DNA from 3 places in the Methylobacterium sp. AC433 genome. Region 2 is predicted to be linked to each of the others. Evidence: predicted binding sites of a transcription regulator. Region 2 holds the regulator's gene; each other region holds the start of a gene.
The links. The regulator PhoB, encoded in region 2, activates phosphate uptake and scavenging genes when phosphate is short. The targets are predictions, from matches to a motif close to TGTCATNNANCTGTCAT.
Positions count from the first base shown of each region.

Region 1 (10,031 bases), on a different contig from region 2:
CCATGACGTTCGCCGTCCCTCGCCGTCTCGGGTTCCTTGCTCTCGTGATCGGCGCCCTGCCCACCCTGGCCCTGTCGGAGACGCCGCAATCCTCGGCGTCCGGCCGGACCTGGACCGATCCGCCGGCCCGGGGGGCCGCCGAGGTCAAGCCCGCGCCGGCGCCCGAGGCCCCGAGCCAAGCCGCCGCGCCCGCGGCGCCCGCCGAGGCCAAGCGCCCGATCCAGGCGGCGGCCCGGACGCCCAAGAGCGTGCGCGGGTATACCGAAGCACGCGTGCGGGTCACGCACCGGACGGCCTCCGCGCCGCGTCACCAGACCATCCGCGCGGTCGCGCGTTCGCCCGCCGCCCCGGACCGCGCCGGCCGCCGCCTCGCCCAGCGACCCGCTGCCTATGCGGCGCGGCCGCCGGTGATTCGCTACAGCTACGGGGTGGCTCCGGCCCCGACGGGGACGTTCATCTACGAGGACGACCGGGCGCGCCGGATCCGGCAGGCCCAGGAGGCCGGCTACCTCGTGGTCCGATCCCGCAGCATCGAGTTTCCCGACGGCCGGCGCCTGCGCACCTACCGCCCCTACGAGGAGGAGAGCGACGACTAGGATTCGGCCGGCAGCGCAAACGAAAACCCCGCCGGGGATGCCGGCGGGGCTCGAGGCAGATCGGGGCCGAACCTGCGGATCAGCGCAGGCGGCCGGGCCGGGCGGGCTCGAACACGATGCGGCGGTGGAAGGCGCACCAGCTCTTGCCGTCCGGCGCCGGGGCACCGCAGCAGACGGCGCGGTCGTTGGGCTCGCCGATGATGAATTTGCACACGAAGGCACCGGACTGCGCGAACGGCACCCGCAGCTCGGCGGAGGGCTCGGCGATGGCATCGGCCTCGCCGACCTGTGACATGCGGACAAGCTGGTTCATGGATCGGATGACTCGCGGACTGTCTTTCGCGGGCGAGGCCCTGCGGATTGTGGCGGATCGGGAGCGTGTCGCCTTCGGGAGGACCTTTCCCCTGCATGGACCCAGCGGGCGGCCCGCAGACATGTTGGGGAAGATTCGCGGACCCGGAACGGGTCGAAAGCGCGGCCGAACCGGACGCGACAGCGTCATGATGCTGTTATATCTGGGGTTTGCCCCCCGGCAAACAAGTGCCGACGCATGTGTGTGTTGCAGCGCACAGCTTTCCCGCCCCTTGCTTAAGGGGCCGAACGCGGGTCCGGGTCCGCGCACGAACCAGCATCGGGTTTCATCCCGGCCCGCGTGAGGAGATGGGGCCGCTGTCATCGTCCTGTGACAGGATCGTCATAGGGGCGGAGCGTGTGGGGCGTCGCGGCGGGATCGTCCCGCCCGCGTGATCGCCCCGCCGAGGGACCCGATTCATGGCCGACGCGATCGCCCCCGGACTTCGCTCCGCGCCGCCGCAGACGGGATCGGGGCGCTGCCCCGGCCCGAACCTCGACGGCGGCATCCACGTCTCGGGCCTCGTCGCCTTCGCGGTCGTCCTCGTCGGCGGGCTCGCCTATGCCGGCTACAGCCTGATCCACGACATGAACGCGGTGGGCGAGAGCCCGCTGGCGATCGGAGCCTTCGCGCTCCTCGCCCTGGCACTCTTCATCGCCCTGGCCTTCGAGTTCGTGAACGGCTTCCACGACACCGCCAACGCGGTGGCGACGGTGATCTACACCCACGCGATGCCGCCGGTGGTGGCGGTGGTCTGGTCCGGCGCCTTCAACTTCCTCGGGGTCATGCTGTCCTCGGGCGCGGTGGCCTACGCCATCGTCACCCTGCTGCCGGTGGAGCTGATCCTGCAGGTCGGCTCCTCCGCCGGCTACGCGATGATCTTCTCGCTGCTGATCGCCGCGATCCTGTGGAATCTCGGCACCTGGGCGCTCGGCCTGCCGAACTCCTCCTCCCATGCCCTGATCGGTTCGGTGATCGGCGTCGGCCTCGCCAACCAGCTGATGGCGCCCGAGGGCCAGGGCACCTCCGGCGTCGAGTGGGGGCAGGCCGTGAAGGTGCTGGAGGGGCTGCTGTTCTCGCCCGTCCTCGGCTTCGTCCTGGCGGCCCTGCTGCTCCTGGCCATGAAGGCGGTGGTCAAGCGACGCGACCTCTACGAGGCCCCCGAGGGCGAGGCCCCGCCCCCGCTCTGGATCCGCGGCCTCCTCATCCTCACCTGCACCCTGGTGTCGTTCTTCCACGGCGGCAACGACGGCCAGAAGGGCATGGGCCTGATCATGCTGATCCTGATCGGCGCGGCCCCCACCGCCTATGCCCTCAACCGCACCATGTCGGACGACATGACCCCGGTCTTCGTGCAGCAGTCGAAGGACGCCAGCGCGGTGTTCGCGGCCCGGGCCGGAACCGCGGCGCGCCCCGACGCGGCGGCCGCCCGCGGCCAGGTCAGCGAGGCCCTGCGCACGGGGGCGCTGAACACCCCCGCCGTCTACGCGGCGCTCGCCGCCCTCTCCGACGACATCGCCGCCTCGGTCCAGCGCCACGGCGCGATCCGCCAGGTGCCGGCCGCCGCGACCCCGAACCTGCGCAACGACATGTACCTCGCCGCCGACGCGGTCCGGCTGCTGCCGGGCGCCGGCGCCGGTTTCCCGGAGGCGGAGGGCAAGACCCTCAAGGCCTACGAGGGCCTGCTCAACGACGGCACCCGCTACATCCCGACCTGGGTGAAGGTCTGCGTCGCCCTGGCCCTGGGCCTCGGCACCATGGTCGGCTGGAAGCGCATCGTCGTCACGGTGGGCGAGCGGATCGGCAAGACCCACCTCACCTACGCCCAGGGCGCCTCGGCCGAGATCGTGGCCGCCGGCACCATCGGCCTCGCCGAGCTCTACGGCCTGCCCGTCTCCACCACCCACATCCTGTCGAGCGGCGTCGCCGGCACCATGGCGGCCAACGGCTCGGGCCTGCAGGTCGCCACGGTGCGCAACATGGCCCTGGCCTGGGTGCTCACCCTCCCGGCGGCCATCACCCTGGCGGGCAGCCTCTTCTTCATCCTGCGGCACGTGTTCTGACGGGCGGGCCGGGGAACCTCGGCTTTCTTGAGGTCGCGCGGCGCTGCGTGTAGGTCGGGGGTGGGCTCGTCCGGGTTCGGACGGCCGCCAGGAACCCCATGCGCGTCTTCGTGACCGGCACCGCCGGCTTCATCGGCTATCACCTCGCGCGGCGCCTCCTCGACGAGGGGCACGCCGTCACGGGGTTCGACGGCTTCAGCGACTATTACGACGTCGCCCTGAAGCGGGCGCGACACGCCGACCTCGCGCGAGATCCCGGTTTCACCGCCGTCGAGGCCCGCCTGGAGACGCCCAGCGCCCTGCGGGAGGCGGTCGGCCGGGCCGCCCCCGAGATCGTGGTGCACCTCGCGGCCCAGGCCGGCGTGCGCCACAGCCTGGAGAATCCCGGCGCCTACGTGGAGGCCAACCTCGTCGGCATGGCCAACCTGATCGAGGCGGTTCGGGCGCATCCGGTGCGCCACCTCCTGTTCGCCTCCACGAGCTCGGCCTATGGCGGCAACACCGACCTGCCCTTCCGCGAGACCGATCCCGCGGTGACGCCGCTGACCCTCTACGCCGCCTCCAAGCTCGCCGGCGAGGCGATGGCGCATGCCTACAGCCACCTGTTCGACATCCCGACCACGGCCTTCCGGTTCTTCACCGTCTACGGTCCCTGGGGCCGGCCGGACATGGCGCTGTTCCTGTTCACGCGGAAGATCCTGGCGGGCGAGCCGATCACGGTCTTCGCCGGCGGCGCGGCCGAGCGCGACTTCACCTATGTCGACGACCTCGTCGCGGCGGTCCGGGGCCTGATCGACCGTCCCCCGCCCCGCCCCGGCGACGGGGCAGGCCCGGCCTGCGCCGGCGACACCCTGAGCCCGGTGGCGCCGTTCCGCCTCGTCAACATCGGGGGCGGCCGCCCGGTCCGGGTCGACGCGATGATCGACGAACTGGAGCGGGCCCTGGGCGTCCGCGCCGAGCGCATCCTCCAGCCCCTGCCTCCCGGCGACGTGCCCCGCACCGAGGCGAGCACCGACCTCCTGCGGGCGCTGATCGGTGCGGTGCCCGAAACGCCGCTCAGCACTGGCATCCCCGCCTTCGTGGCGTGGTACCGGGGCTATTATGGGGTCTGATCCGCGAGGTCCCCGCTCCGGCAGACCTCCGCCACAGACCCGTCTCCCTCCGTTCCGACCGAAGCATGTCCCTCCGATGATCCCCAGTTCCTTCCCGCCCCGGCGCTTCCGCCGAGACGGCTCGTCCCACGGCGTCGCGGGTGGCCGGCCATGATGGCCCTGCGCTCCACCGCCCTGGCGGCGGCCGGGCTCCTCGCCTTCCTGGTGTTCTGGGAGGCGATGCCGCGCCTCGGCCTGATCAACCCGGCCTTCCTGCCGCCGCCGAGCACGATCCCGGCGGCCTTCCTCAACGAAGTGCGCCTCGGCGTCTGGGGCGAGGCGGTCCTGTCGAGCCTCAGCCACTACGTGACCGGCCTCGCCGTCGGCGCGGGCGCGGGCATCGCGCTCGGCCTCCTCAGCGGCATGTTCCGCTGGTTCGAGGCGGCGACCGCCTGGATCGTGCGCCTGCTGCGGCCGATCCCCGGCCTCGCCTGGGTGCCCTTCGCCATCATCTGGTTCGGCGTCCAGCCCGAGGCCGCCGTCTTCATCATCGCCATCGGCGTGTTCTGGATCGTGTTCTTCGCGACGCAGGGGGCGGTACGCGGCGTCGACCGCGACCTCGTCGAGGTGGCCCAGGCCTTCGGCTTCGGCTCGCCCTGGTCCCGGCTCACCAAGATCCTGCTGCCGGCGGCGACCCCGGGCATCCTCGTCGGCCTGCGCACGGCGCTCGGCCAGGCCTGGATGGCGGTGGTGGCCGCCGAGATCTTCGGCGTGCCCGGCGTCGGCGCCCGGATGATGCAGGCCTCGAGCCTGCTCTCCACCGACATCGTCGTCGTCTACATGCTCACCATGGCCGCCCTCTACGGCCTGTTCGACACGGCCTTCGTCGCCCTCCAGGGGTGGCTCCTACGGTGGCGCGCCTGAGATGTCCGAGCCGATCATTTCCATCGCGGGGCTCGAGCTCGCCTACGCGCGCGCCGGCACCCGCAACGTCATCCTGGCGGACCTCGACCTCGAGGTGGCACGCGGCGAGTTCCTCGTCATCGTGGGCGAATCCGGGGTCGGCAAGTCCACCGTCCTGCGCGTGCTGATCGGGCTGGCCAAGCCGAGTTCGGGCAGCGTGCGCCTCCGGGCCCGCCCCGACTGCCGCACGCCCATGGCCCTGGTCTTCCAGGACGCGCGGCTCCTGCCCTGGCGCCGGGTCATCGCCAACGTCGCCTTCGGGCTCGAGGGCAGCGGCCTGTCCAAGGCCGAGCGCCTGGCCAAGGCGCAGGCGATGCTCGACCTCGTGGGCTTGAGCGACCTCGGCCAGCGCTGGCCGCACCAGCTCTCCGGCGGCCAGCGCCAGCGCGTCGCCATCGCCCGGGCGCTCGCCGTCGATCCGGACGTGCTCCTCATGGACGAGCCGTTCTCGGCGCTCGACAGCTTCACCCGCGAGGGCCTGCAGGACGAGCTGCAGCGCATTCAGGCGGCGACGGGCAAGACCATCCTGTTCGTCACCCACGACATCGACGAGGCCGTGACCCTCGCCGACCGGGTCGTCGTGCTCGCCGGCAGCCCGGGCCGGCTGTCGGCCGAGATGCCGATCACGGTGCCCCGGCCCCGGCGCCGGCGCGACGCCGCCCTGCAGGAGGCCGCCCGGCAGTTGCGGATGGAGCTGTCGAACCGCTCGGCGGAGCTCTAGCCCGGCGGGTGCGGAAAGGGTCGCGGGCGCGGCCGTTGCCATCCCTCGCCCGGCGCTCTACCCCCGCTGGAACCACCCGTTCGCTTCGAGGACATGGCCGATGCGCCGCCGCACCCGCTCGCTGATCGGCACGATCGTGATGCTGGCCTTCATCATCGTCTACGCGCCGCTCGCCATGGCGCTCGCCGACAGCCGGATCTCCGAGACGCCGGCGCCCGTGCAGGCGGTGCTCTACGCCCTGCTCGGCATCGCCTGGATCTTCCCGCTGATGCCGCTGATCAGCTGGATGGGCAAGAACGACGCGAGTGAGAACGACGCGAGCGGGAACGACGCCGGGAACCGGCGCTGAAACCCTGGGATCTCGGGAGAAAACGTCGGTTCGCGTCGGGTTTTCGCCGCACTCGCGGCCCAGAAGCGCGCCGTGTCATTCGTCAAAAGGCCGTCGTTCCGCTCAATGCTAAGCCTGCGCACGCCCTCGCTCCTGCTCGGCCTCGCGATCCTGTCGGTCCTGCCCGCCCTGTCGCTGCAGCCGGCGCGGGCGCAAGGGGCGCCGCGCTCGGTCTCCGACTGTGAGCGCCTGAAGAACGACCTCGCCTACAACCAGTGCCTCGCCATGTTCGGCCCGGCCGCCAAGAACGTCGCCAGCGGCGTCTCCACCGGCGCCGCCTCGGCCGAGGTCGCCAGCGCCCTCGCGGCGATTCCGCAGAACATCGCCGCGAGTGCCGCCGCGACGGGGGCGGCGATCGCCTCCATCGGGCACCGCACGCGGCGCGGGCGCCACGCGCGCTACGGCCGGCAGAGCGCCAGCTTCGCCATCGCGGGCGGCGAGAGCCGCTCCTATCGCCGGCACCGCCGCCGGCGCTGAGCCCGTCAGCCGACGTTGAGCCGGCGGCCCCGGTTCCAGGCCAGGAACGGCACCCCCGAGAGCAGGGCCGAGAGCGCGGCCTCCGTCTGGTGGTGGCCGTTCACCGAGACCCGCGGCAGCGCGTGCAGGTGGTCCGCATGGGCCGCGAACAGGTGGCCCGGCCGGGTCGTCACCGCCGTCGCGAAGCCGAGGTCTTGGGCGAGGGCGAAGTCGCGCGGGCCGGCCGAGGTCGGATCGCCCACCGGGTAGGACAGGTGCGCCACCGGGCGGCCGAGTTCGGCCGCGATCCGCGCCCGCCCCTCCCCGATCTCCCGGCGCGCGACCGCGTCGTCGTGCTTGGCCAGCATCGGGTGGCTGATCGTGTGGGCGCCGAAGGTCAGGAGCGGATCGCGGCCGAGGTCGCGCAGCTCGGACCAGGACAGGCAGAGGTCGCCGGCCATGGCGCCCGGGGCCAGGCTGGCCTCGGCGCAGAGGCCGGCGATGACCGCGAGGAGCCACGCCTCCGCTCCCGACCGCAGGTGGCGGTAGACCCTGTCGAAGGCCGCGGATTTCTCGATCGCGTCGCGGGCCGGCAGGTCGAGCCCGGCCTCGGGCACCCGGACCCGGTCGAGGCGCCGGATCGCCTCCTCCAGCTCGAGCCACCAGAGGCGCCCCCGGCCGCTCGCGAAGTCGCTGGTGAGAAACAGCGTCCAGGGGGCCCCGTGCCGCCGCAGGATGGGGGCCGCGTGCTCGGCATTGTCGCGGTAGCCGTCGTCGAAGGTGAGCACCACGAAGGGGCGCCCGCCCGTGGCGAGGCGCTCCGGCAGGGCGTCGAGGCCGATGATCTCGAAGCCGCGCCGGCGCACCAGCGCCAGGGTCCGGTCGAGGAAATCGGGGGTGATCGCCAGCAGGCCGTTGGGGGCGTAGGCCCCCGGGGGCTCGGGGCGGACGTGGTGGAAGGTCAGGATCAGCCCGCGCCCCCGCGCCACCGGGCCGAGCCAGAGATCCGCCCGGCTCGCCGCGATGGCGCGGAAGCCGGCGGCGAACAGCCGGTGGCGCCGGCTCAGGGGGGGCGTCGGGGTCGCGGAGGTGTCGGGCGCGGACATGGTTTATCCGTTTCGGCGGCCCCGCAGGGGAGCACGCCAACCGGCAAGGTTTCGTTACCCACGCGCGCAGACAGGGAGAGCGTGTCGGCCCGGCGTCACCGGTGGGTTAAGGGCTGCCGGTCCAGGGTCGGCGCAACATTCCGGAGGGTCCCGACCCGCCGGTCGCCCAGGATGATGGCAAGGATGATGGCATGGCCGTTCTCGCCCATGAACTGACCGGAGCCGGAGCGATGCGCGCGCGGGAGCGGCACGGCCTCGCCGCGGAGGTCTTCCACGATCTGGCCGCCGCGGAGGCCCTGTGGCGCGCCCTCGAGGCCGATCCGGCCGTGCTGGCGACGCCCTACCAGCGCTTCGACTGGGTCGCGGCCTTCGCCCGGACGATGCCGGACGCGGACCTGCGCATCGTCGTCCTGCGCGACGCGGCCGGGCGTCCGCGGGTGCTCCTGCCACTCGTGGTCGCGCGCGAGGGCGGGGCCCGGGTGGCCCGGATCGTCGGCGCCAAGCATGCCAACTACCACATGCCGCTCTTCGCCTCGCGCGAGGCGGCGGCGATGCCCCCGGAGGATCTGGCGGAGGCCCTGTCCCGGCTCGGCCGCGCGACCGGGATCGACGTCTTCGCCCTCTCGCACCAGCCCCGCTTCTGGGACGGCGCCGCCAATCCCCTGCACCATCGGGCCGAGCCCTCCCCGAGCGACGGCTACGGGCTGATCCTCGGCCCCGACCCGGACGCGACGCTGAAGCGCGTCTTCAGCAGCGATGCGCGCAAGAAGCTGCGCGCCAAGGAGCGCAAGCTCGTGGAGGCCTTCGGACCCGTGGCCTGCCGGCGGGCCGAGACCTCCGAGGAGGTCGGGCGCTTCCTCGCCGCCTTCTACGCGCAGAAGGCCGCGCGCTTCGCCGCCATGGGCCTCGCCGATCCCTATGCCGATCCGGCGGTGCGGGATTTCCTCGCCCGGGCGGCCTCCCCGGCGGGCGGCTCTGTCCTCGAGGTGACGGCCCTCGTGGCCACCGAGACCGGCCGCGTCTTCGCGGTCTTCGCCGGGGCGGTCGACGGGCAGCGCTACAGCGGCATGTTCACCGCCTTCGACGCCGACCCGGCGGTGAGCCGGTCGAGCCCGGGCGACATCCTGCTGCACCACCTCGTCGGCGACCAGACGGCCCGGGGCCGGCGGAGCTTCGACCTCGGCGTCGGCGAGGCTCGCTACAAGAGCAGCATCTGCGACGAGACCATCGAACTGGGCGAGGTCGCCCTGCCGGTGACCCTGCGCGGGCAGGCCTTCGCCCTCCGGACCATCGCCGCCGCCCGCCTCAAGCGCCGCATCAAGCGCGACCCGCGCCTGATGGCCCTGGTGAAGCGCCTGCGCCGGCGCCGGGCAGCGGTGGCGGCGGAGTGACCATCGTCCCGAACGCAGGGCGCCGCCCGCGCGGATGCGAGGGCGGCGTGTGATTCGACGATCGGGCGGGCCGGTTCAGGCGGCCGAGCGGCGCAGGGGCATCGCGTCCTCGGAAAAGGCCGGTGCCTCGGGGGCGAGGGACGCGGCGGCCTGGTCCTGGGCCACCAGGACCTGGGCGGCGCCGGAGGCCTCGGCCAGGGCGTAGAGGTCGAGGAGGTCGGAATCCTCCGGGTCGCGGTCCGAGGCGAGGACCACCGTGTCCATCCGGCCGCCGGCCACCGCGAGGATGTCCCGGGCGGTCTGGGCCTGCGGCGTGCCGAGGCGGCACACCACCCAGTCATAGGCCTGGGCCAGGGCGTCGAGGGTGATCGCCAGGGCCTGCGGCTCCTCGGCGAGGATTGCCGCGTCGACGAAGCCGCGCGGGATCGCGTGCAGGCGCGAGCCGGGGATCGACTGGATCACGTCCACGAAGGCGGCCTCGCCCGCCACGAGGTCGGTGAGGCCGACATCCTCCGCGCCGCAGGCGGGACCGTTGAGATCGACCACCACGACGCTCGCGCCCGCCGCGAGGCTGCTGCCGAGGCTGACCGCGAGGCCTGCCTCGGTGCGCTTGGCCGGCACCGCCTCGACCACCAGGACGGCGCGGCCCTCGCCGGACAGGGCCGGCCCGGCGCCCGTGCGCAGGCGGGTGATGAGCGTCTCGAGGGCATAGGCGCCCGCTTCCGCCGTCGCCGCTTCGGGCGCGGCCGTGGTGGCCTCGGCCCGGGCCGGGGCCAGCGTCGGCCGGACGCTCGCCGCCTCGGGCGTCGCGGCGGCCTGGACCGGCCGCGCGGCGGCCTTCAGCGGCGCGCCGGCGGCGTCGCCCTGGCGCGCCATCGCCAGGGAGGCTTCCGGAAAGGCGAAG
Region 1 covers NZ_CEEDBN010000027.1:23,423-33,453, reverse strand. The annotation lists gene AC0IWM_RS22930 (hypothetical protein) at 3-596, shown strand; gene AC0IWM_RS22925 (GcrA family cell cycle regulator) at 676-1,032, opposite strand; gene AC0IWM_RS22920 (inorganic phosphate transporter) at 1,368-3,011, shown strand; gene AC0IWM_RS22915 (NAD-dependent epimerase/dehydratase family protein) at 3,110-4,123, shown strand; gene AC0IWM_RS22910 (ABC transporter permease) at 4,274-5,026, shown strand; gene AC0IWM_RS22905 (ABC transporter ATP-binding protein) at 5,028-5,786, shown strand; gene AC0IWM_RS22900 (DUF2842 domain-containing protein) at 5,887-6,135, shown strand; gene AC0IWM_RS22895 (hypothetical protein) at 6,241-6,651, shown strand; gene AC0IWM_RS22890 (polysaccharide deacetylase family protein) at 6,657-7,736, opposite strand; gene AC0IWM_RS22885 (GNAT family N-acetyltransferase) at 7,928-9,127, shown strand; gene AC0IWM_RS22880 (GumC family protein) at 9,203-10,031, opposite strand, start outside.
Region 1: a site for PhoB is predicted at 1,093-1,109, ahead of AC0IWM_RS22920 (inorganic phosphate transporter). Genes of this name have one in related genera too.

Region 2 (10,031 bases):
TGACGCTCCCTGACGCGGACTGTGCGGATGGCGGAGACCGGGTCACGCTCCCTGAACAGCGCAGGCCGGCCGGGGCGGACGCGAACGACGTCTCCGGCGTGAAGCGTTCCTGCGTCAGAGCGGGCGGCGAACGGGCGAGGCCACGGCGCGTTGCTCCCTCACAGATGCGCCCCAAGCGATGGAGCCGCCGCATGACCCTACGATCCGAAACACCCCCCGCCCCGGGCAACCTCGCGGTCGAGACACCGCCCGAGTCCGAGCGGCCCACCACCGCCATGCTGAAGGCGGACATCGACAGCGGCCGGACCGGGGACAAGATCGCCCAGTACGACCCGGGGCTGTCGCAGCTCGGCACCGACGACGAGGCGGCCGGCAACGCGCCCTCGCATGACCGCATCGCGCTCGCCCGGAAGACCGAGGCCGCGCCGCCGAAGGCGCGGGAGGCCGCCAAGCCCGAGAGCGGCAGCGGCTGGATCATGCCGCTGTTCATCGGCGTCGCCGCCCTGGTGCCGATGGTGGTGGGCGTGTCGCTGTTCGTCTTCAGCCGCTGAGCGGGCAGATTTCGAGCCTCAGGCGGTCCGGCCGCGGCGGCGCGCGACCTCCGCCAGGGCCGCCAAGTCCTTGTCGGCATCGCCGTGGCCGATCGCCTCGATCAGGTTGTCGCGCAGGACGCTGGCGAAGGGCATCGGCACCCCGGCCGCCCCGGCCGCGGCCAGCGCCAGCCCGACATCCTTGGCGCCGAGCTTGAGGTTGAATCCCGGCGGTTCGTAGCGTCGGGCGGCGATGAGGGCGCCGTAATTCTTGTAGACCGGCGAGGCGAACAGGGTGCCGGTCAGGAGCTCGAGGAGGTCGGCCCCCGGCACCCCATGCCCCTCCGCGAGGGCGGCGGCCTCCCCCATCGCCTCGATCGCCGAGATCAGCATGAAGTTGCCCGCGAGCTTGACCGCGTTGGCGCGGTGCGGCTCCGAGCCGAAGCCCCAGGTCCGGGCGCCCATCGCGTCGAGGAGCGGCTGCGCCCGCGCCACCGCCTCCGGGTCTCCGGCCGCCACGATGTTCAGGGCGCCGGCCTCGGCGACGTCCGGGCGTCCGAAGACCGGGGCGGCGATGTAGGGCACGCCGGCCCGGGCGTGGATGGCGGCGAGGTCCTGGGCCAGGGCCACCGAGATCGTGCTCATGGAAAGGTGGAGGCCCGGGCGGGTCCCGCCGTCGAGGAGGCCGCCCTCGACGATCACCGCGCGCAGGGCCGCGTCGTCGGCCAGCATGGTGATCGCCGCATCCCCCGCGAAGGCCTCGGCGGCGCGCGCCACCGGCGTGACCCCGGCCAGCCCGTCGGCCGCGCCGGCCGAGCGGTTCCAGACCCGCACCCTGTGCCCGGCCCGGACCAGGCTCGCCGCCATGCCGCGGCCCATCCGGCCGAGGCCGATCATCCCGACATCCATGCCCATGACGTGTCTCCCGTTGCGGTGGCCCGGCGCTCAGTGCCCGTCGAGGAATTCGAGCGTCAGGCTGTTGAACTGGTCCGTGGCCTCCATGTGGACGAGGTGGCCGATGCCCGGAAGGACCACCGCGCGGCCGCTCGGCATCTGGCCGGCCAGCGTCCGCGCATGCTCGGCATTGCGCCCCATCCCCGCCCGCAGGGCTTCCGGCGCGAAGGGCTTGCCGGGCGCGTTGTGGTCGTTCTCGCCCATGATGAAGAGGGTCGGGACCGGGATCAGCGGGATCTCGTGCACCACCGGCTGGCCCCAGATCGCCTGGTAGGAATTGACGAAGGACTGGAGCCAGCGCGGATACTCGCCCGAGCCCTTCACCCGCTCGCGCAGGGACACGAAGGGCTCGATGGCCGAGGCCGGCAGCGACAGGGCGTAGTTGGTCATGAGCTGGCGCCGGTAGGATTCCGCGGTGGCGTCGCCCTCCAGGCGCAGCAGGGTGGCGTCGGAGACCGGCGGCACCGTGAACCGGTAATCCTCCAGGCCGATCGGTGCTTCGAGCACGAGGCTGTTGACCCGCGTCGGGGCGTTGCGGGTCAGGCGCACCGCCAGCATGCCGCCCATGGAATGGGCCACCACGTCGACCCGCGGCAGGCTCAGGGAATCGAGCAGCGCCACGGTGTCGGCCGCCATCGCGTCGAAGGTGTAGGCCCCCACGGGCTTGGCCGACTTGCCGAAGCCGAGCTGGTCCGGAGCGACCACACGGTAGCCGGCGCGGGTGAGCGCCTGGATCACCGGCTGCCAGTAGCTCGACGGGAAATTGCGCCCGTGCAGGAGGAGGACGGTGCGCCCGTTGGCCTGACCCTCGGCGGCCACGTCCATGTAGGCGAGGCGCTGGCGCTCGCCGTCGCGCATCCGCTCGAGGAAGAAGACCGGGTAGGGATAGGCGAAGCCTTCGAGCCCGATGCCGAGGGGTGCGGCGTCCGTCCCGGCGGTCTGGGCGGAGACAGGCGCCAGGGACATCTGGGCCGCCAGCAGGAGGGCGGAGATCTTGAGGAGCGCGTCCATGTGGGTTCCCGGCAGCGGCGCGCGGTCGGGCGCGTCCCGTCCGACATAGCGCAGGTTCCGGCCGCGGACCGCCGGATCGAGGTGACAAAGGACACGCCGAGTCGCGCCGGCCCTTGCGAAACCCGCCGCAGCGTCCCAGGGGTCCGCCCATGACGAAGCATGCCCCCAGCGCCGCGGCGGAGCCCGTGACGGACGGATTGCCGGTGCGCGAGCGCATGCTGGCGCTCCTGGCGATCGGCCTCGCCATGACCATGGCGGTGCTCGACGGAGCGATCGTCAACGTCGCCCTGCCGGTGATCGCCAAGGACCTCGCGGTCGAGCCCTCCGCGGCGATCTTCGTGACCAACAGCTTCCAGATCGCGGTGACGGCCGCGCTGCTCCCGCTCGCGTCCCTCGGCGACATCCTCGGCTATCGCCGGGTCTACCTCACCGGCCTCGTCCTGTTCACGGCGGCCTCGGTGGCCTGCGCCTTCGCCCCCACCCTCGACTGGCTGGTGGCGGCGCGGATCGCCCAGGGGCTGGGGGCGGCCGGGATCATGAGCGTGAACATCGCCCTGGTGCGCTTCATCTACCCGCACCGGCTGATCGGGCGCGGCGTCGGCAACGTCGCCCTGGTGGTGGCGATGGCCTCCGCCGCAGGGCCGACGGTGGCGGCCGCGATCCTGTCCGTGGCGACCTGGCCCTGGCTGTTCCTCGTCAACCTGCCGGTGGGTCTCGTGGCGCTGACGGTGGGCGCCCGCACCCTCCCGGTGACGCCCCGGAGCGGCGGGCGCTTCGACCTTCGCAGCGCCGTGCTCAACGCCCTGACCTTCGGGCTCCTCATCATCGGCGTCGACGGCCTCGGCGACCCGGCGACGCGGGGCGTGGCGCTGGCGGAGATCGGTGCGGCTCTGGCGATCGGCGCGGTCTTCGTCTGGACGCAGACCCGGATGGCGCGCCCGCTCCTGCCCGTCGACCTCCTGCGGATCCCGGCCTTCGCGCTGTCGATGGCGAGCTCGATCGCCTCCTTCTCGGCGCAGATGATGGCCTACGTCGCCCTGCCCTTCTACTTCCAGGACGTGCTGCACCTCTCCGAGACGCAGACCGGCTTCCTGATGACGCCGTGGCCGATCGCCATCGCCCTGATGGCGCCGATCTCGGGGCGCCTCGCCGACCGCTATGCCCCGGGGCTGCTCGGCGGCCTCGGCCTCGCCCTGATGGCCACGGGCCTCGCGGCGACCGCGCTGCTGCCCGAGGGCGCCTCGCACCTGGACATCGCCTGGCGCCTCACGCTGTGCGGCCTCGGCTTCGGCCTGTTCCAGTCTCCCAACAACAAGGTCATCATCACCAGCGCCCCGCGCGACCGCAGCGGCGGGGCGAGCGGCATGCAATCCACCGCGCGCCTCACCGGCCAATCCTTCGGCGCCGCCCTGGTGGCGGTGATCTTCGGGCTGCACCAGGGAAGCGCGCCGGCCGGCCCGGTGGCCGCGACCCTGTGGTGCGCCGTCGGCCTCGCGAGCCTCGGCGCGGTGACGAGCGTCCTGCGGCGGCGGCCGGAGGGCTGAGGCGGAAGGCCGAAACGGAGGGCGATCGCACCAGGTCCCGTCCCGCGCGTTGATCCGCACGAAGGCCTCCCACGGCCCCGGCCCGCGGGCGGTCACAGGCCGCACGGGGGCCGAGACCCTCACGAAGGACGATCCCATGCATCTCGACCTGTCCGGCAAGCGCGCCCTCGTCAGCGGATCCACCAGCGGCATCGGCTACGCCATCGCCAAGGCGCTGGGCGAACTCGGGGCCAACGTGGCGATCAACGGGCGCATGCAGGACCGCGTCCGCGACGCCGTCGAGCGCCTGAAGCGGGAGACCGGCCATGCCGGCTTCATCGGAGCGCCCGGCGACGTCGCCAGCACGGACGGCGCGGCCCGCGTGGTCGCCGGTCTGCCGGACGTCGACATCCTCGTGAACAACACCGGCATCTTCGAGCCCAAGCCCTTCTTCGAGATTCCGGACGAGGACTGGCATCGCTTCTTCGACACCAACGTGATGAGCGGCGTGCGTCTGTCGCGGGCCTACACCCCCGGCATGGTGACGCGCGGCTGGGGCCGCGTGGTCTTCATCTCCTCCGAATCCGGCGTGAACATCCCGGTGGAGATGGTCCATTACGGAATGACGAAGACCGCGCAGCTCGCCGTCGCCCGAGGCCTCGCCGAGACCGTGTCCGGCAGCGGCGTCACCGTGAACAGCGTGCTGCCGGGCCCGACCCTGTCGGAGGGCGTGGCCGAGTTCATGAAGAGCATGGCGCAGGGGCAGGCGGGAACGGGAGGCGAGGTCGACCTCGACGCCGCGGGCCGCGCCTTCGTCGCCGAGCATCGCCCGACCTCGCTGATCGGCCGCCTCGCCACCGTCGAGGAGGTGGCCAGCATGGTCGCCTACATCTGCAGCCCGGCCGCCAGCGCCACCAGCGGCGCGGCGCTTCGCGTCGACGGCGGCGTCGTGCGCAGCATCGTGTGAGGGACCGCACCGGCGGGTGCGGTTAAGGCAATCGTAAGCTCTCCGACCGACCCTGGCCCGAACGGACGGGAGGGGAGCCGATGGGGGATTATGCGCTGGAGGGTCCGCGCTGGGGCGCGGGCGCGGCGGGAACGGGCGGTGGCACCGTGACCTGGGCCGTCGACGGCACGATCCCGACCACCTTCCTCGGCATCCTCCAGGGCGCCTTCGCGACCTGGGCCACCGCCGCGAACATCGCGTTCCAGCAGGTCGCCTCGACGGCGACCGCCCAGATCGACTTCACCCTCGGCGGCATCGACGGCCTCGGCAACACCCTGGGCTACGCCAACTATTCCTACAGCGGCCAGCGCATGCAATCCGCCGCCGTGACCTTCGACAGCGGCGAGGGCTGGCACGCCTCCGGCGCCCGCGTGATCAGCAACCAGAACGTCGACCTCGCCGTCGTCGCCCTGCACGAGATCGGCCACGCCCTCGGGCTCGACCATTACAACGCCAAGCCCGAGGTGATGAACGCGATCCTCAATCCCGCCATCACCACCCTCGGCGCCGGCGACATCGCGGGAATCCAGGCCCTCTACGGCGCGCCGAGCGCCCCGGCGGTGGTCGTGGCGACCCCGGCGGCCCCCGTCACCGCCAGCCCCGTCACCAGCGCCGTCACGGCGGTGTACCGCTTCTACGACACGCATACGGGCGATCACTTCTACACGACGAGCACGGCGGAGAAGCTGCAGATCCAGCAGACGCTGCCGTGGTTCACCTACGAGGGCACCCCTTGGGCGACTCCGGCCAAGGGCGCCGACACCGTCGACGTGTTCCGGTTCTTCGACACGGTCTCGAACGCCCACTTCTTCACGACGAGCGTCGCCGAGCGCGACCAGGTCCTGAAGACCGCGCCGAGCTACAAGTACGAGGGCGTGGCCTTCGAGGCCTACGCGGATGCGAGTGCGTCGGGCGGATTGACCCTGGAGCGCTTCTACAACACCCAGACCGGCCAGCATCACTTCGCTGGCAGTGCCGAGGAGGCCAACGGCATCAACCACGGCGCCGCCGGCCCAAACTGGGTCGACGAGGGCAAGGGCTTCACCGTCCACCTGCCCACCGACACCATGCTGTTCGCCTGAGGGCGAACCCGGGCGCCGACCGCAATCGGCCGTTCGGGGGCCGGCCCTTCGGCCGAGTTGCTCGGCTGAGCTACTCGGCCTCCGCCTCGAACATCTCGTCGAAGGAGTAGCCCGAGCCGCGCACGGTGCGGATCGGGTCGCTCTGGCGCGGGCGGTTGAGGGCCTTGCGCAGGCGCCCGACATGGACGTCGACCGTGCGCTCGTCGATGTAGACGTCGTGGCCCCAGACGCCGTCGAGGAGCTGCTCGCGGGAGAACACCCGGCCGGGGCTCTGCATCAGGAATTCGAGGAGCTTGAATTCCGTCGGCCCGAGATGGATCTCGCGGCCTTCCCGGCGGATGCGGTGGCTGACCCGGTCGAGCTCGATGTCGCCGGCCACCAGCAGGTTGGCGACGTGGGCGGGCTTGGCCCGGCGGAGCAGGGCACGGACCCGGGCGAGGAGCTCGGGCACCGAGAACGGCTTCACGATGTAGTCGTCCGCCCCCGTGCCGAGGCCGCGGATGCGGTCGCCCTCCTCGCCGCGGGCGGTGAGCATGATCACCGGCAGCCGCTCCGTCTCGCGCCGGGCGCGGATGCGGCGGCAGAGCTCGATGCCCGACAGGGCCGGCAGCATCCAGTCGAGCAGGACGAGGTCGGGGACCTGCTCCTGCAGGCGCAGGTCCGCCTCGTCGCCGCGCGCGGCCGAGTCGACGATGAATCCCTCGGCCTCGAGGTTGTAGCGGAGGAGGAGGGTGAGGGCCTCCTCGTCCTCGACGATCAGGATACGCGTACTCATCGTGCGCTTTCGATCAGACCGGCACGGGTTCAGGCCGCGCCGGGCATGTCCACGGTGGCGTAGTTGGAGGCGTCGTTCTTCGGGCGCTCGCGCTCGGCCAGGAGGTTCTCGCCGGTGACGAGGTAGTGGATCGTCTCGGCGATGTTGGTGGTGTGGTCGCCGATGCGCTCGATGTTCTTGGCCACGAACAGGAGGTGCGTGCAGAACGAGATGTTGCGCGGATCCTCCATCATGTAGGTCAGGAGTTCGCGGAACAGCGAGTTGTAGAGCGCGTCGATGGCGTCGTCGCGCTCCCACACGTCGAGGGCGGCCTTGATGTCCCGGCTGGCATAGGCGTCGAGGACGTCCTTGAGCTGCTCCTGCACCAGGTCGCTCATGTGCTGGACGCCGATGACGATCTTCTGCGGCTGGACCTGGTCGGCGATCGCGACCACGCGCTTGGCGACGTTCTTGGCCAGATCCCCGATGCGCTCGATGTCGTTCGAGACGCGGATCGCCGTCACCGTCTCGCGCAGGTCGATCGCCAGGGGCTGGCGCCGGGCGATGAGCAGGATCGCCCGCTCCTCGATCTCGCGCTGGAGGGTGTCGAGGCGGGTATCGGCGGAAATCACCGCCTGGGCCAGGGGCGAATCCCGGCGCACCAGGGCCTCTCCGGCCTCGGTCATCATCTTCTCGGCGATGCCGCCCATCTCGGAGATCGAGCGGCGCAGATCTTCGAGGTCGGTGTCGTAGGAAGTGACGATGTGGTCGGGCATGGGTGTGCTCCTCGATCGGGCCTCCTGTCCGGTGCCCGCCCTGATGGTGTCTGGCGCGGGCCGCCACCGGCCCACGCGGGTCGGTTCCGGCCTGCCGAGGATCAGCCGAAGCGGCCGGTGATGTAGTCCTGCGTCTGGCGCTTCTCCGGATTCATGAAGATGCGCGTCGTCGGGCCGAATTCCACCAGCTCGCCGAGGTACATGAAGGCGGTGAACTGCGAGATGCGCGCGGCCTGCTGCATGTTGTGCGTGACGATGACGATGGTGAATTCCGAGCGCAGCTGCTCGATCAGCTCCTCGATACGGCCGGTGGAGATCGGGTCGAGGGCCGAGGTCGGCTCGTCGAACAGGATCACCTCGGGACGCTGGGCCACCGTGCGGGCGATGCAGAGGCGCTGCTGCTGGCCGCCGGAGAGGCCCATGCCGGACTGCTTGAGCTTGTCCTTCACCTCGTCCCAGAGGGCGGCCTTGCGCAGGGATTCCTCGACGCGCACGTCGAGGTCGGCCTTGGGCAGCTTCTCGTAGAGGCGCAGGCCGAAGGCGACGTTGTCGTAGATCGACATCGGGAACGGGGTCGGCTTCTGGAACACCATGCCGATGCGCGAGCGCAGCTCGTTGAGGTCGACCTTGGAATCGAGGACGTTCTGGCCGTCGAGGAGGATCTCGCCCTCCGCGCGCTGGTCCGGATACAGGCTGTAGATCCGGTTGAAGGTGCGCAGCAGGGTCGACTTCCCGCAGCCCGAGGGGCCGATCAGCGACGTGACCTGGCGGTCGTGGAAGTTGAGGTTGACCGACTTCAGGCCATGGAAGCTGCCATAGTAGAAGTTCAGGTCCTTCACGGCGATGCGGACCGGTGAGGACTCGTCGGCCTTGTGGCGTCCGGTGAGCTGCGCGGACGTGATCCCGGGGGCGGCGTTCATCGGTTCAAGATCCTGTCGGTCGGAATGCGGGGAGGTGCGGCGCGCCGGAGATCAGCGCGAGCGCTCGGACTTGATGACGAAGCGGGCCACGATCGAGAGGGCGAGGATCGTGACGGTGATGAGGAGGGCGCCGGCCCAGGCGAGCTGTTGCCAGTTCGGGTAGGGCGAGAGCGCGAACTGGTAGATCATCACCGGAAGGTTCGGGATACCGCCCATCAGGTCGGAGCGGAACCAGCTGTTGTTGTTGAGCGCGGTGAAGAGCAGCGGCGCGGTCTCGCCGGCGATGCGGGCGAGCGCCAGGATGATGCCGGTGACGATGCCGGCGCTGGCCCCGCGCCAGGTGATGCTCTTGATCACGATGGAGGGCGGGGCGCCCAGGGCCGCGCCGGCCTCGCGCAGCGTCGAGGGCACGAGGCGCAGCATGTCCTCGGTGGTGCGCACGATGACCGGGGTGGCGATGATGGCCAGCGCCACCGCGCCGGCCCAGCCGGAATAGGAGCCCATCGGGCGCACCATCAGCGTGTAGACGAACAGGCCGATGAGGATCGAGGGCGCCGAGAGCAGGATGTCGTTGAGGAACCGGATGACGTCGGCGAGCTTCGAGTTGCGGCCGTACTCGGCCAGGAAGGTGCCGGCCATCACGCCGACCGGGGTCGCCACCAGGATGCCCAGGAAGGTCAGCACCAGGCTGCCCAGGATCGCGTTGGCGATGCCGCCGCCCTCGGAGCCGGGGCCCGGCGTCGGCTCGGTGAAGAGGGTCGGCGAGAAGCCCTTGATGCCCTCGACCACCAGCATGAACAGGATCGAGCCGAGGACGACGATGCCGATCAGGGTGGCGAGGGTGCTCGCCAGGATCAGGGTCTTGTCGGCGATCCGGCGGCCGGGGCGGACCCGGCTGATCCGGGCCGGCGCGGCGGTGGTGGCGAGGGGGGTGGCGGCGTCCATGATGGGTTCCTGACGTCTCGAGGCGGGCCGGGGCGATGCGGCCTCAGGCGACCTTGGCGCGGCGGGTGAGGATGCGGGCGATGATCAGGACGAAGAAGGTGATCACGAACAGGATGCAGCCGAGTGCCATCAGGGAGTTCAGTTGCAGGCCGTCGGCCTCGTTGAACTCGTTGGCGATGCGCGACGCGATGGTGGAGCCCGGGTCGAAGACCGAGCCCGAGAGCCGGTTGGCGTTGCCGATGACGAAGGTCACCGCCATGGTCTCGCCGAGCGCCCGGCCGAGGCCGAGCATGATCGCGCCGATGATCGAGACCGAGGCCTGGGGCACCAGGACGTGGCGCACCACCTCCCAGGTGGTGCAGCCGATGCCGTAGGCGCTCTCGCGCAGCACGGTCGGGATCTGGTCGAGCATGTCGCGGGTGATCGAGGCCACGAAGGGCACGATCATGATCGCCAGGATGATGCCGGCGGTGAGGATGCCGACGCCCGAGGGGACGCGGGCGTAGAACAGGGTGCCGACGATCGGCATG
Region 2 covers NZ_CEEDBN010000001.1:634,924-644,954, reverse strand. The annotation lists gene AC0IWM_RS03140 (GGDEF domain-containing protein) at 1-3, shown strand, start outside; gene AC0IWM_RS03135 (hypothetical protein) at 192-551, shown strand; gene AC0IWM_RS03130 (NAD(P)-dependent oxidoreductase) at 570-1,439, opposite strand; gene AC0IWM_RS03125 (alpha/beta fold hydrolase) at 1,476-2,495, opposite strand; gene AC0IWM_RS03120 (MFS transporter) at 2,645-4,039, shown strand; gene AC0IWM_RS03115 (SDR family NAD(P)-dependent oxidoreductase) at 4,176-4,985, shown strand; gene AC0IWM_RS03110 (matrixin family metalloprotease) at 5,066-6,106, shown strand; gene phoB (phosphate regulon transcriptional regulator PhoB) at 6,177-6,881, opposite strand; gene phoU (phosphate signaling complex protein PhoU) at 6,911-7,636, opposite strand; gene pstB (phosphate ABC transporter ATP-binding protein PstB) at 7,738-8,556, opposite strand; gene pstA (phosphate ABC transporter permease PstA) at 8,608-9,501, opposite strand; gene pstC (phosphate ABC transporter permease subunit PstC) at 9,545-10,031, opposite strand, start outside.

Region 3 (10,031 bases), 230 kb from region 2:
GCTGAACCGCTGAGCATTGAGGGCGGCCTCGCGCCTGTGGACATGACGAACGCCTAACATGGGCGATAAAGTGAAGTCTCGCCGTCGAATCGGCTGTCCTCAAGAGCTTGAACACTTCGGCCGGTCACCCACTGACATCTGCGCGACCGCGCGGGTGCGGCGTCTGCGGCATCGACGGAGGTGCCGGTCCCGGTCATGGTCCCGGCCGATGCCCGACCGCCTCTCCCCCCTGACGGCCCTATCCGCGCGCCTCGGCGCCCTGCGTCACCTGCCGGCCCTGGCCCGCCTCGTCTATTCCGCCAGTCCGCGCCTTCTGGTGGCGAGCCTCGTCCTGCGCCTCGCGCGGGCGAGCCTGCCGGTCCTGATGCTCTATCTCGCCAAACTCATCCTCGACGCGATCGTGGCCGAGCATGCCCGGCCGCATCCGGTCGGCCTCGAGTTCGAGGCGTGGCTCGCAGATCCCGCCCTGCGGCACCTCGCCCTGCTGGTGGCGGCGGAGTTCGGCCTCGCCATCCTGGCCGACCTCCTCGGCCGCGCCAGCACCTTGGTCGACGGTCTCGTGGCCGACCTCTACGGCAACGCTGCCACCCTGAAGCTGATGCGGCACGCCGCCGACCTCGACCTCGAGCAGTTCGAGGACAGCGCGCAGCAGGACCGCCTGGAGCGGGCACGGCGTCAGGTCACGGGCCGCTCCAACCTCCTGTTCCAGCTCTTCGGCCAGGGGCAGGACCTCATCACCCTGGTGGCCTTCGCGCTCGGCCTCGTGGCCTTCGCGCCCTGGCTGATCCTGCTCCTCGTGGTGGCCCTGGTGCCGGCCTTTCTCAACGAGACCCACTTCAACCGCGAGGGCTACCGGCTCGCCTGGACCCGGACGCCGGAGCGGCGCGAGATCGACTATCTGCGTTTCCTCGGAGCCAGCGTCGAATCCGCCAAGGAAGTGAAGCTGTTCGGGCTGAACGGCTACATCGCCGAGCGCTATCGCGGGCTCGCGGCCCGGCTCGTGGCCGACAACCGCGCCCTGGCGATGCGCCGGGCCGGCTGGGGCGGGGCCTTCGCGGCGCTCGGCACGCTGGCCTACTACCTCGCCTACGCCACCATCGTCTGGCGAACCGCCGCGGGCCAGTTCTCCATCGGCGACCTCGCCTTCCTGGCGGGCTCCTTCCAGCGCCTGCGCGGTCTGATCGAGGGGCTGCTGCTGGGCTTCTCGCAGATCGCCTCGCAGGCGCAGTATCTCGACGACCTGTTCTCGTTCTTCGCCGTGGTGCCGGCGATCCGCTCGCCGACCGACCCCGTTCCCCTGTCGCGCCCGATCCGGAGCGGGATCGTGTTCGAGGATGTGGGCTTCCGCTATCCCGGCACCGAATCCTGGGCGGTGCGACACCTGAGCTTCCAGCTCGCGGCCGGCGAGGTCTTGGCCCTGGTGGGCGAGAACGGGGCGGGCAAGACGACCATCGTCAAGCTCCTCACCCGGCTCTACGACCCGACCGAGGGCCGCGTGCTCCTCGATGGCCTACCCCTCTCCGCCTACGACCTCGACGACCTTCGCGGCCGCATCGGCGTGATCTTCCAGGATTTCGTGCGCTTCAGCTTCACCGCCCGCGAGAACGTGGCCGTGGGTCGGATCGAGGCGCGCAGCGACGCCGGCCGGGTCGCCCGGGCGGCCGGACGCAGCCTCGCCGACGGGGTCATCGGGCGCCTGCCGCTCGGATACGACCAGCCCCTGGGCAAGCGCTTCGCCGAGGGCGTGGATCTGTCGGGGGGCGAGTGGCAGAAGATCGCCATCGCCCGGGCCTACATGCGGGAAGCCGAGATCCTGATCCTCGACGAGCCCACCGCCGCCCTCGACGCCCGGGCCGAGTTCGAGGTGTTCCAGCGCTTCCGCGAGCTGAGCCACGGGCGCACGGCGGTGCTGATCTCGCACCGCTTCTCCACCGTGCGCATGGCGGATCGCATCTTGGTGCTCTCCGATGGACGCGTGATCGAGTCGGGCAGCCATGCCGAGCTGCAGGCGCTGGGCGGGCGCTACGCCGAACTGTTCGAGCTGCAGGCGGCCGGCTACCGCTGAGCGCGCCTACCCGCCGAGGGTGGCGCGATAGGCCGGCGCGAGGCGCAGGCCGAGGGGCACGGCGGAGCGCGGCGGCGGTTCGCGCACGCACTCGCTGAAAAACGCCATCGTGTCGAAGATGACGGCCTCGGTGAAGGGCTTGGCGATGACGCCCGCGGCCCCTTCGAACCCCTCCGGCAGGTGCTGGGCATTGGCGGTGACGAAGACCAGCACCATCGCGGCATCGGCCCGCAGAGCCCGGACGATGTCGATGCCGGACGAGCCGCCGCGCAGCTGAAGATCGACGAAGACGAGATCCGGGCGCACGTCACGGGCGATCCCGATCGCTTCGTCCACGGTCGCCGCGGTGCCGACGACGAGGTGGCCGGCATCCTCGACGAGGAATTCCAGCTGCATGAGGATGAGCGCTTCGTCTTCCGCGATCAGGACCCGGAGAGGTTCGCTCACGTGCTGTCCTTCGCGCCCGGCGATTCGCGCGGGAGGCGAATATCGATCGAGGTCCCGGGATGGCCCGGCTGCCAAGCGATACTGGCATTCAGCTGGCGGGCCAAGCTCTCGATCAGGCGCTTGCCGAAGGACCGCGGACCCACGACCTCCTGGGGCATGCCGATGCCGTCGTCGATGATCCGGATGCCGAAGTAGCGCCCGTCGGGCTGGACCCGGATCGAGAGGCGACCGGGGCGGTTGTCGGGGAAGGCGTGCTTGAGGGCGTTGGTGATGAGTTCGTTCATCATCAGCGCCACCGGTGGCGCCTTCTCCACCGGCACCTCGACGGGTTCGAGGTCGAGATGCAGGCTGATCTCCGAGCGGCCGGAGCCGCGCACGAGGTCGGTGGCGAGCTCGCGGGCGAACTCGGCGACGTCGAAGCGCTCGACGTCGTGGGACTGGTAGAGCCGCTTGTGCACCGTCCCGAGCGCCTCGACCCGGGTCAGCATCGACTTCATCGCGTCCCGCGCCGTGGGATCGGAGATGCTCCGGGTCTGCATGGTGAGGAGGGAAGCCACCATCTGGAGGTTGTTCTTCACCCGGTGGTCGACCTCGTGCACGAGCATGGTCTTGGCCGCCAGGGCATCGGAGAGTTCGCGCGTCCGCTTGGCGACTTCGCGCTCGAAATGCTCCTTCTCGTTCTGCGTCCGCATCTGTGCGTCGACCCGGTCGGTGACATCGAGCTGCGAGGCGAAGAAGTAATGCAGGTCACCGCCCTTGGTGATGACCGGGCTCATGTAGAGGGCGTTCCAGAACGGGCTGCCATCCTTGCGGTAGTTCAGGATGTCGACGGCGATGTCGCGCCGGGCATCCACGGCCTCGCGGAGCTGCTGGATCGCGTTCGGATCCGTGTCCGGGCCCTGCAGGAAGCGGCAGTTGCGACCCATGATCTCGTCGCGCTCGTACCCGCTGAGGCGCAGGAAGGCGTCGTTGACGAAGACGATCGGGTTGTCGTCCCGGCGCGGATCCGTGACGATCATGGGCATGCGGGTCGCCCGGATGGCGGCGGCGAAGGGGTCGCCCTTGCCGTCCTCGACCATCAGGTCGTCCGTCATGTGCCACGCGTCGTCTCGTTCCATCGCCTCTGCCTCCTCCTCGTGCCACCGACCTGCGGGGCCGCCCCGCCCATGCCGACATCCTCGGGACCATCGGCGGCACGTGCGGCCGGCGCGGCTGGCCCGCGCGGGCGCGACCGGTCGGCTGGAGCAGATGTCGTGAGGGGTGAGGGATGTCGGACCATGACCGTGACGGTCAACCGTCACCGTATGGTGCTCCAACGGACGTGTGCCCAGGAAGTTCATTTGATGCCGCAGCCGACCGCGCAGCGCCGGGATGCCTACACGCTTTCGCGAGTCCGACGAGATCGGCCCGATTGCTGCGCGAATGACACACCGGTGCGGCGTCGGGAAGCGTAGCCGGAACACGGGAACGGCCAAGCTCGTTTTTCATGCTAGGGTCGCGTCGGGGTCGGGCTCCGGAATCTTGGCAGTGAACATGTCGAACATGCGTCGTCTCCGATGGAGCCGGGGGCTCTTGGCCCTCCTCGCCCTCGGCCAGCTCGCGGCCTGCGGCACCACCCCGCGCACGCCCTACACGGCGAGCGAGGCCGCCGCCGCGGTCCTGCCCGGGCTGGATCCGAATGTCCGCGCCTACGCGGATGCCTCGGAGAAGACCTTCACCGAGATGTCGGCGCGGCCTCAGAACAGCAAGGTGCCGTTCGCCTACCTCGCCCTGTCCGGCGGTGGTGGCGACGGGGCCTATGGCGCCGGCCTCCTCAACGGCTGGACCGAATCGGGCAAGCGCCCGGAATTCTCCCTGGTCTCCGGCGTCTCCACGGGCGCCCTCATCGCCCCCTTCGCCTTCGTGGGCCCGGAATACGACGCCTACCTGAAGGACATCTACACCAGCGGCGTCGCCTCGACGCTGGTGCAGTCGCCGAGCTTCGCCAACGTGCTGTTCGGCTCTGGGCTGTTCGGGGACGGTCGCCTGCGCGATCTCGTGCGCCGCTACGTGACGCCGGACCTCCTGGCCGCGGTCGCGGCCCAGCACGCCAAGGGCCGTCGCCTCCTCGTGGTGACGACGAACCTCGACGCCCAGCGTGCCGTGATCTGGAACATGGGCGCCATCGCCACCAGCGGCGGCCCGGCCGCGCTCGACCTGTTCACCGACGTGCTCACCGCCTCGGCCAGCATTCCGGCGGTGTTCCCGCCGCAGCTCATCGACGTCCAGGCGGCGCAGCGCACCTTCCAGGAGATGCATGTCGACGGCTCGGTGGTGACGCCGGTCTTCACCCTGCCGCAGTCGTTCCTGCTGCGCGACGGCCGGTTCAAGGCGGGCGCCAAGTCGGACATCTACGTCATCATCAACGGGCGCCTGGAGCCGGAATTCGACCTCGCCAAGAACAACACGCTCTCGATCGTCGAGCGCTCGTTCACGACGGCCAGCCGCGCCCGCAGCCGCGCCACCCTGGCCTCGACCTACGCCTTCACGCGCTCCAACGGCATCGGCTTCAACCTCGCCTATATCGACGAATCCGCGCCCAACACCTCTACGGCCCGCGGCTTCGACACGGGCTACATGCGCAGCCTGTACGAGACCGGCTACCAGACCGGCCGCACCGGCAGCTTCTGGCACAAGAGCGTGCCGGTGGCGCCGCTGGTGAAGGCCTCCGTGGTCGCCGCGCAGTAGGGCCGCATCCGGCCGGCTGGGAGGGCGCGTGGGGCGAGGGGGGCGGTTGCACCGGGCGCCCCTCGCGCCGGATGGTGCGGTGCGGTAGGGTCCGGGACGCGTCCGGGTCCGTCCGGTGCCCGCACCCCGACGAGCTCCAGTATGATCCAGATCGAAGACCTGACGTTCAGCGCCTGGGGCCGGCGCTTCTTCGATCGCGCCAGCGTCGCGGTTCCGCCGGGCTCGAAGGTCGGGCTCGTCGGCCGCAACGGCGTCGGCAAGTCGACCCTGTTCAAGATCATCCTCGGCGAATTGCAGCCGGACGGCGGCGCCATCCTGCTGCCGAAGACCGCCCGCGTCGCCTCCGTCGACCAGGAGCATCCCGCGACCCCCGTCAGCCTGATCGACACGATCCTGGCCGCAGACGTGGAGCGCGAGGCCCTGAACGCCGAACTCGAGACCGCCGCACCCGAGCGCATGGGCGAAATCTACGGCCGCCTCATCGAGATCGACGCCGACCGGGCGCCGGCCCGGGCCGGCGAGATCCTGGCCGGTCTCGGTTTCTCGGTCGAGGACCTGGCCCGGCCGATGGCGGAGTTCTCCGGCGGCTGGCGCATGCGCGTGGCGCTCGCCGCCGCGCTCTTCGCCGAGCCGGACATGCTGCTCCTCGACGAGCCGACCAACTACCTCGACCTCGAGGGCGCTCTCTGGCTGGAGGCGCGGCTCAAGCGCTATCCCCATTCGGCCCTGATCATCAGCCACGACCGCGAATTGCTGAACAACTCGGTGGACGCGATCCTGCACGTGGCCGGGGGCAAGCTCGAACTCTACACGGGCGGCTACGACGATTTCGAGAAGCGCCGGGCCGAGAAGGCCCGTCTGCAAGCCTCGACCAAGCAGAAGCAAGAGGCCGAGCGGGCGCATCTCCAGAGCTTCATCGACCGGTTCAAGGCCAAGGCCTCGAAGGCCGCACAGGCCCAGTCCCGCGTCAAGCGCCTCGCCAAGCTGGAGCCGATCGCCACGACCATCGAAGAACACGTGGCCCCGTTCCATCTGCCTTCGCCGAAGCGCCCGCTCGCCCCGCCCCTGATGCATCTCACCGACGCCACCATCGCGTATGGCGACGACGCGCCGGTGCTGCGCGACCTCAACCTGACTCTCGACGTCGACGACCGCATCGGCTTGCTGGGCGTCAACGGTGCGGGCAAGTCGACCTTCGCCAAGATGGCAGCGGGCGCGCTTCAGGTGCGCGACGGCCGGATGGTGCGGGAAGGCCGGGTGCAGGTCGGCTGGTTCCACCAGCACCAGATCGAGGCCCTCGATCCCAAGGACACGCCGCTGGCGATCATCCGGCGCGAGCGGCCCGACGACAGCGAATCGGCCCGGCGCGCCAAGCTCGCGAGCTTCGGGCTGGCCTTCGACAAGCAGGAGACGACGGTGGACGCGCTGTCGGGCGGCGAGCGGGCGCGGCTGCTCCTCAACCTCGTGGCGATGCAGGCGCCGCACCTGCTGATCCTCGACGAGCCGACCAACCACCTCGACATCGACAGCCGGCGGGCGCTCCTCGACGCGCTCAACGATTACGGCGGGGCGGTCATCCTCATCACCCACGACCGCTCGCTGATGGAGTTGGTGGCGGATCGCCTCTGGCTGGCGGCCGACAACACGGTCAAGCCCTTCGCCGGAGACATGGACGACTACGCGAAATTCGTGCTCGACCGGACCCGTGCCGGCCAGCGGGCGCCCGGACAGGGACGCGAAAAGAAACAGAAGCGCCGGGCGGCCTGAGCCGCCCGGCCTCCAAACCTTACCTACGCAGGATCTTGGTCACGAGGCGGCCGAGCGGCGTGCCGGAATCGTAGTTGCGGTCGTCGCGGACCACGGGACGGTCCTCGTTGCCGAGGAGCTTGGTGACGATGCGTCCGATCAGGCTCATGGGTGGACCCTCTGGCTGTGTGGGGCGCCGGGCGAGCCGGGCTCGCGGCCCGCGAAATGGCGCAGCTTGCCCTTCAACCCGCAGGGGTCGGTCCCCGTTCCCTCGTCCGACTCCTCGTGTGCGGTGCCGTATCAAGCCTGTCATGAATCCGTGATCTAAGCCGGGCGTTATTTCGGCAGGGACGGGACTTCCACATGGACAGCGCGCAGCGGGCAGCGGAGGTCGAGGCGATCCGCCGGGAAGTCGCCGACGACTTCGACGAGGAACTCGAACTCGAGATGGAGGACGAGCGCCTGGAGCGTCTGGCCGACGAGCTCGGTCAGCCCGCCCGTCCGCCCGGCCTCGACCGCAAGGTCTATTTCCGCGAGTTGTTCCGCCTGCAGCACGAGCTGGTGCGCCTCCAGGACTGGGTCCAGGCCCACAAGCTGCGCGTCGTGGTGATCTTCGAGGGCCGCGACTCCGCCGGCAAGGGCGGCGTGATCAAGCGCATCACCCAGCGGCTCAACCCGCGCGTCTGCCGCGTCGCGGCGCTGCCGGCGCCGAGCGAGCGCGAGCGCACGCAATGGTATTTTCAGCGCTACGTCACCCACCTGCCGGCCGGCGGTGAGATCGTGCTGTTCGACCGCTCCTGGTACAACCGCGCCGGCGTCGAGCGCGTGATGGGCTTCTGTTCGCCCGACGAGGTCGAGGAGTTCTTCCGCTCGGTGCCCGAGTTCGAGCGCATGCTGACCCGCTCCGGGATCATCGTGCTGAAGTACTGGTTCTCGATCACGGACGAGGAGCAGGAATTCCGCTTCCACATGCGCATCCACGATCCCCTGAAGCAGTGGAAGCTCTCGCCGATGGACGTGCAGTCCCGCCGCCGCTGGGAGGACTACACCAAGGCCAAGGAGGACATGCTCGCGCGGACCCACATCCCGGAAGCCCCGTGGTGGGTGGTCGAGGCCGTGGACAAGAAGCGCGCTCGCCTGAACTGCATCAGCCATCTCCTGACGCAGATCCCCTACGGCGACGTCGAGCATCCGCCCGTGCACCTGCCGGACCGCGAGCGCCACGACGACTACACCCGCCACCCGGTGCCGCCCGAGATGTTCGTCCCCTCGGTGTTCTGAGACCGGGGAGGACGTAGGCCGGCCGCTTGCTCCGGCCGGCCCCGATGGGCGAGAGGGACGGATACGCTTCCGTGCCTCGCACCCAGGAACCTGGCATGACCCAGACCGACGAGCTCCTCTTCACGGTCGAGGGCGGCATCGCCCGCCTCACCCTCAACCGGCCGCATGCGCGCAATGCGCTCACCTTCGGCATGTATCAGGGCCTGATCGATGCCTGCGCGCGCATCGAAGCGGACGGGGGCGTCAAAGCCGTGGTCGTCACGGGGTCGGGCGACAGGGCCTTCGCAGCCGGCACCGACATCGCCCAGTTCCGGAGCTTTGCGAGCGCGCAGGACGCGATCGACTACGAGCGCTTCATGGACCGGGTGATGGGCGCCCTGGAGCGCCTGTCCGTCCCGACGATCGCGGCCATCGCGGGCGCTTGCACCGGCGGGGGCGCGGCCATCGCCGCCACCTGCGACCTGCGGATCGCGACTCGCGACGCCAAGCTCGGATTTCCGATCGCCCGGACTCTGGGCAACTGTCTCTCGCTCGGCAACCTGCGCCGCCTCTCCGCCCTGATCGGCCCGGCGCGGGTCAAGGACATGATCTTCACCGCCCGCCTCGTCGGGGCCGAGGAGGCCCTGGCCATCGGTCTCGTCGGCGAGGTGGTGGCCGACGCGGAGGCCCTGGCCCTCCGCGCCACGGAGCTCGCGACCCTGGTGGCCGGCCACGCGCCGCTGACGCTCAGGGCGACCAAGGAGGGCCTGCGCCGCCTCCAGGTCGAGGACGAGACGGGCGAGGAGCGTCCCGGCGACGACCTCATCTGTCTCTGCTACACCAGCGCGGATTTCCGGGAGGGCATGGAGGCGTTCCTCGCCAAGCGCCCGCCGAACTGGACGGGGCGCTAGCGCCTAGTCCAACGCCGCCACCTTGATCGCGTCGCCCTCGAGCCGGACCTGGGCGGGCAGCCCGCGCTGGACCGGGCCGAGGTCGTCGGCGGTGCGGTAGAGGCCGTCGATGGCGATGAGCTCGGGCTCGAACCGACGGCAGGTGATGCGCGCCTCCGGGTTGCCCGCCGCCCCCGCGATCGCCCGGCCGCGCAGGGCGCCGTAGACGTGGAGCGAGCCGCCCGCGATCACCTCGGCGCCGGAGGCCACCGAGCCCATCACGGTGATGTCGCCCTCGAGATGCAGGATGGTCTGGCCGGAGCGCACCGGCGCGTCGAGGATCAGAGAGCGGAAAGGGGCCGGCGCGGACGGCACTACGGGCGCATCCGGCCCGGCGTCCGGCGTCGCCTCCGGCGCCGGGACCGCGTCGACCGGACGCCCGCCCGCCGGAGGCGGCGGCAGACCAGGTCCGAGCTGGCCCGGATCCGCGCCCTCGATGCCCATCACGGCGACGTCGCGGGCGGCGAGATCGGCCACCAGGGCAACGAGGGCCTCCCGCTCGAGCCCGAGCCCGGCCACGTCGAGGATGACGGGCCGCCCGACGAAGAAGGCCGGTGAGCGCCGCGCCAGGGCGTCGAGGTCGTCGAGCCAGTCCGAAACGGGCAGCACCGGGGCGAGCACCAGAGCCATGAACGAGCGGCCGCGGAAGCGGATCGGGGGACGTGGGGAGCTGGAGGTCACGATCGGGTGTCTTGTTCTCGGGCGGTGTTCGCGGGAAGCGGGCGCTGGCCGTCACCTTATCCTAACCCGCGTTCCGGGTGCACAGGGCGCGACCTGCGGCCCGTCAACACGATTTCCGCCGGACCGCCGGCATAGGGACATCCAAAGGGTGTCCG
Region 3 covers NZ_CEEDBN010000001.1:404,633-414,663, forward strand. The annotation lists gene AC0IWM_RS01945 (helix-hairpin-helix domain-containing protein) at 1-17, opposite strand, end outside; gene AC0IWM_RS01950 (ABC transporter ATP-binding protein) at 209-2,065, shown strand; gene AC0IWM_RS01955 (response regulator) at 2,072-2,512, opposite strand; gene AC0IWM_RS01960 (histidine kinase dimerization/phosphoacceptor domain -containing protein) at 2,509-3,630, opposite strand; gene AC0IWM_RS01965 (patatin-like phospholipase family protein) at 4,046-5,239, shown strand; gene AC0IWM_RS01970 (ABC-F family ATP-binding cassette domain-containing protein) at 5,381-7,006, shown strand; gene AC0IWM_RS01975 (TFIIS helical bundle-like domain containing protein) at 7,026-7,154, opposite strand; gene ppk2 (polyphosphate kinase 2) at 7,349-8,266, shown strand; gene AC0IWM_RS01985 (enoyl-CoA hydratase/isomerase family protein) at 8,362-9,156, shown strand; gene minC (septum site-determining protein MinC) at 9,160-9,825, opposite strand.
Region 3: a site for PhoB is predicted at 7,293-7,309, ahead of ppk2 (polyphosphate kinase 2). Genes of this name have one in related genera too.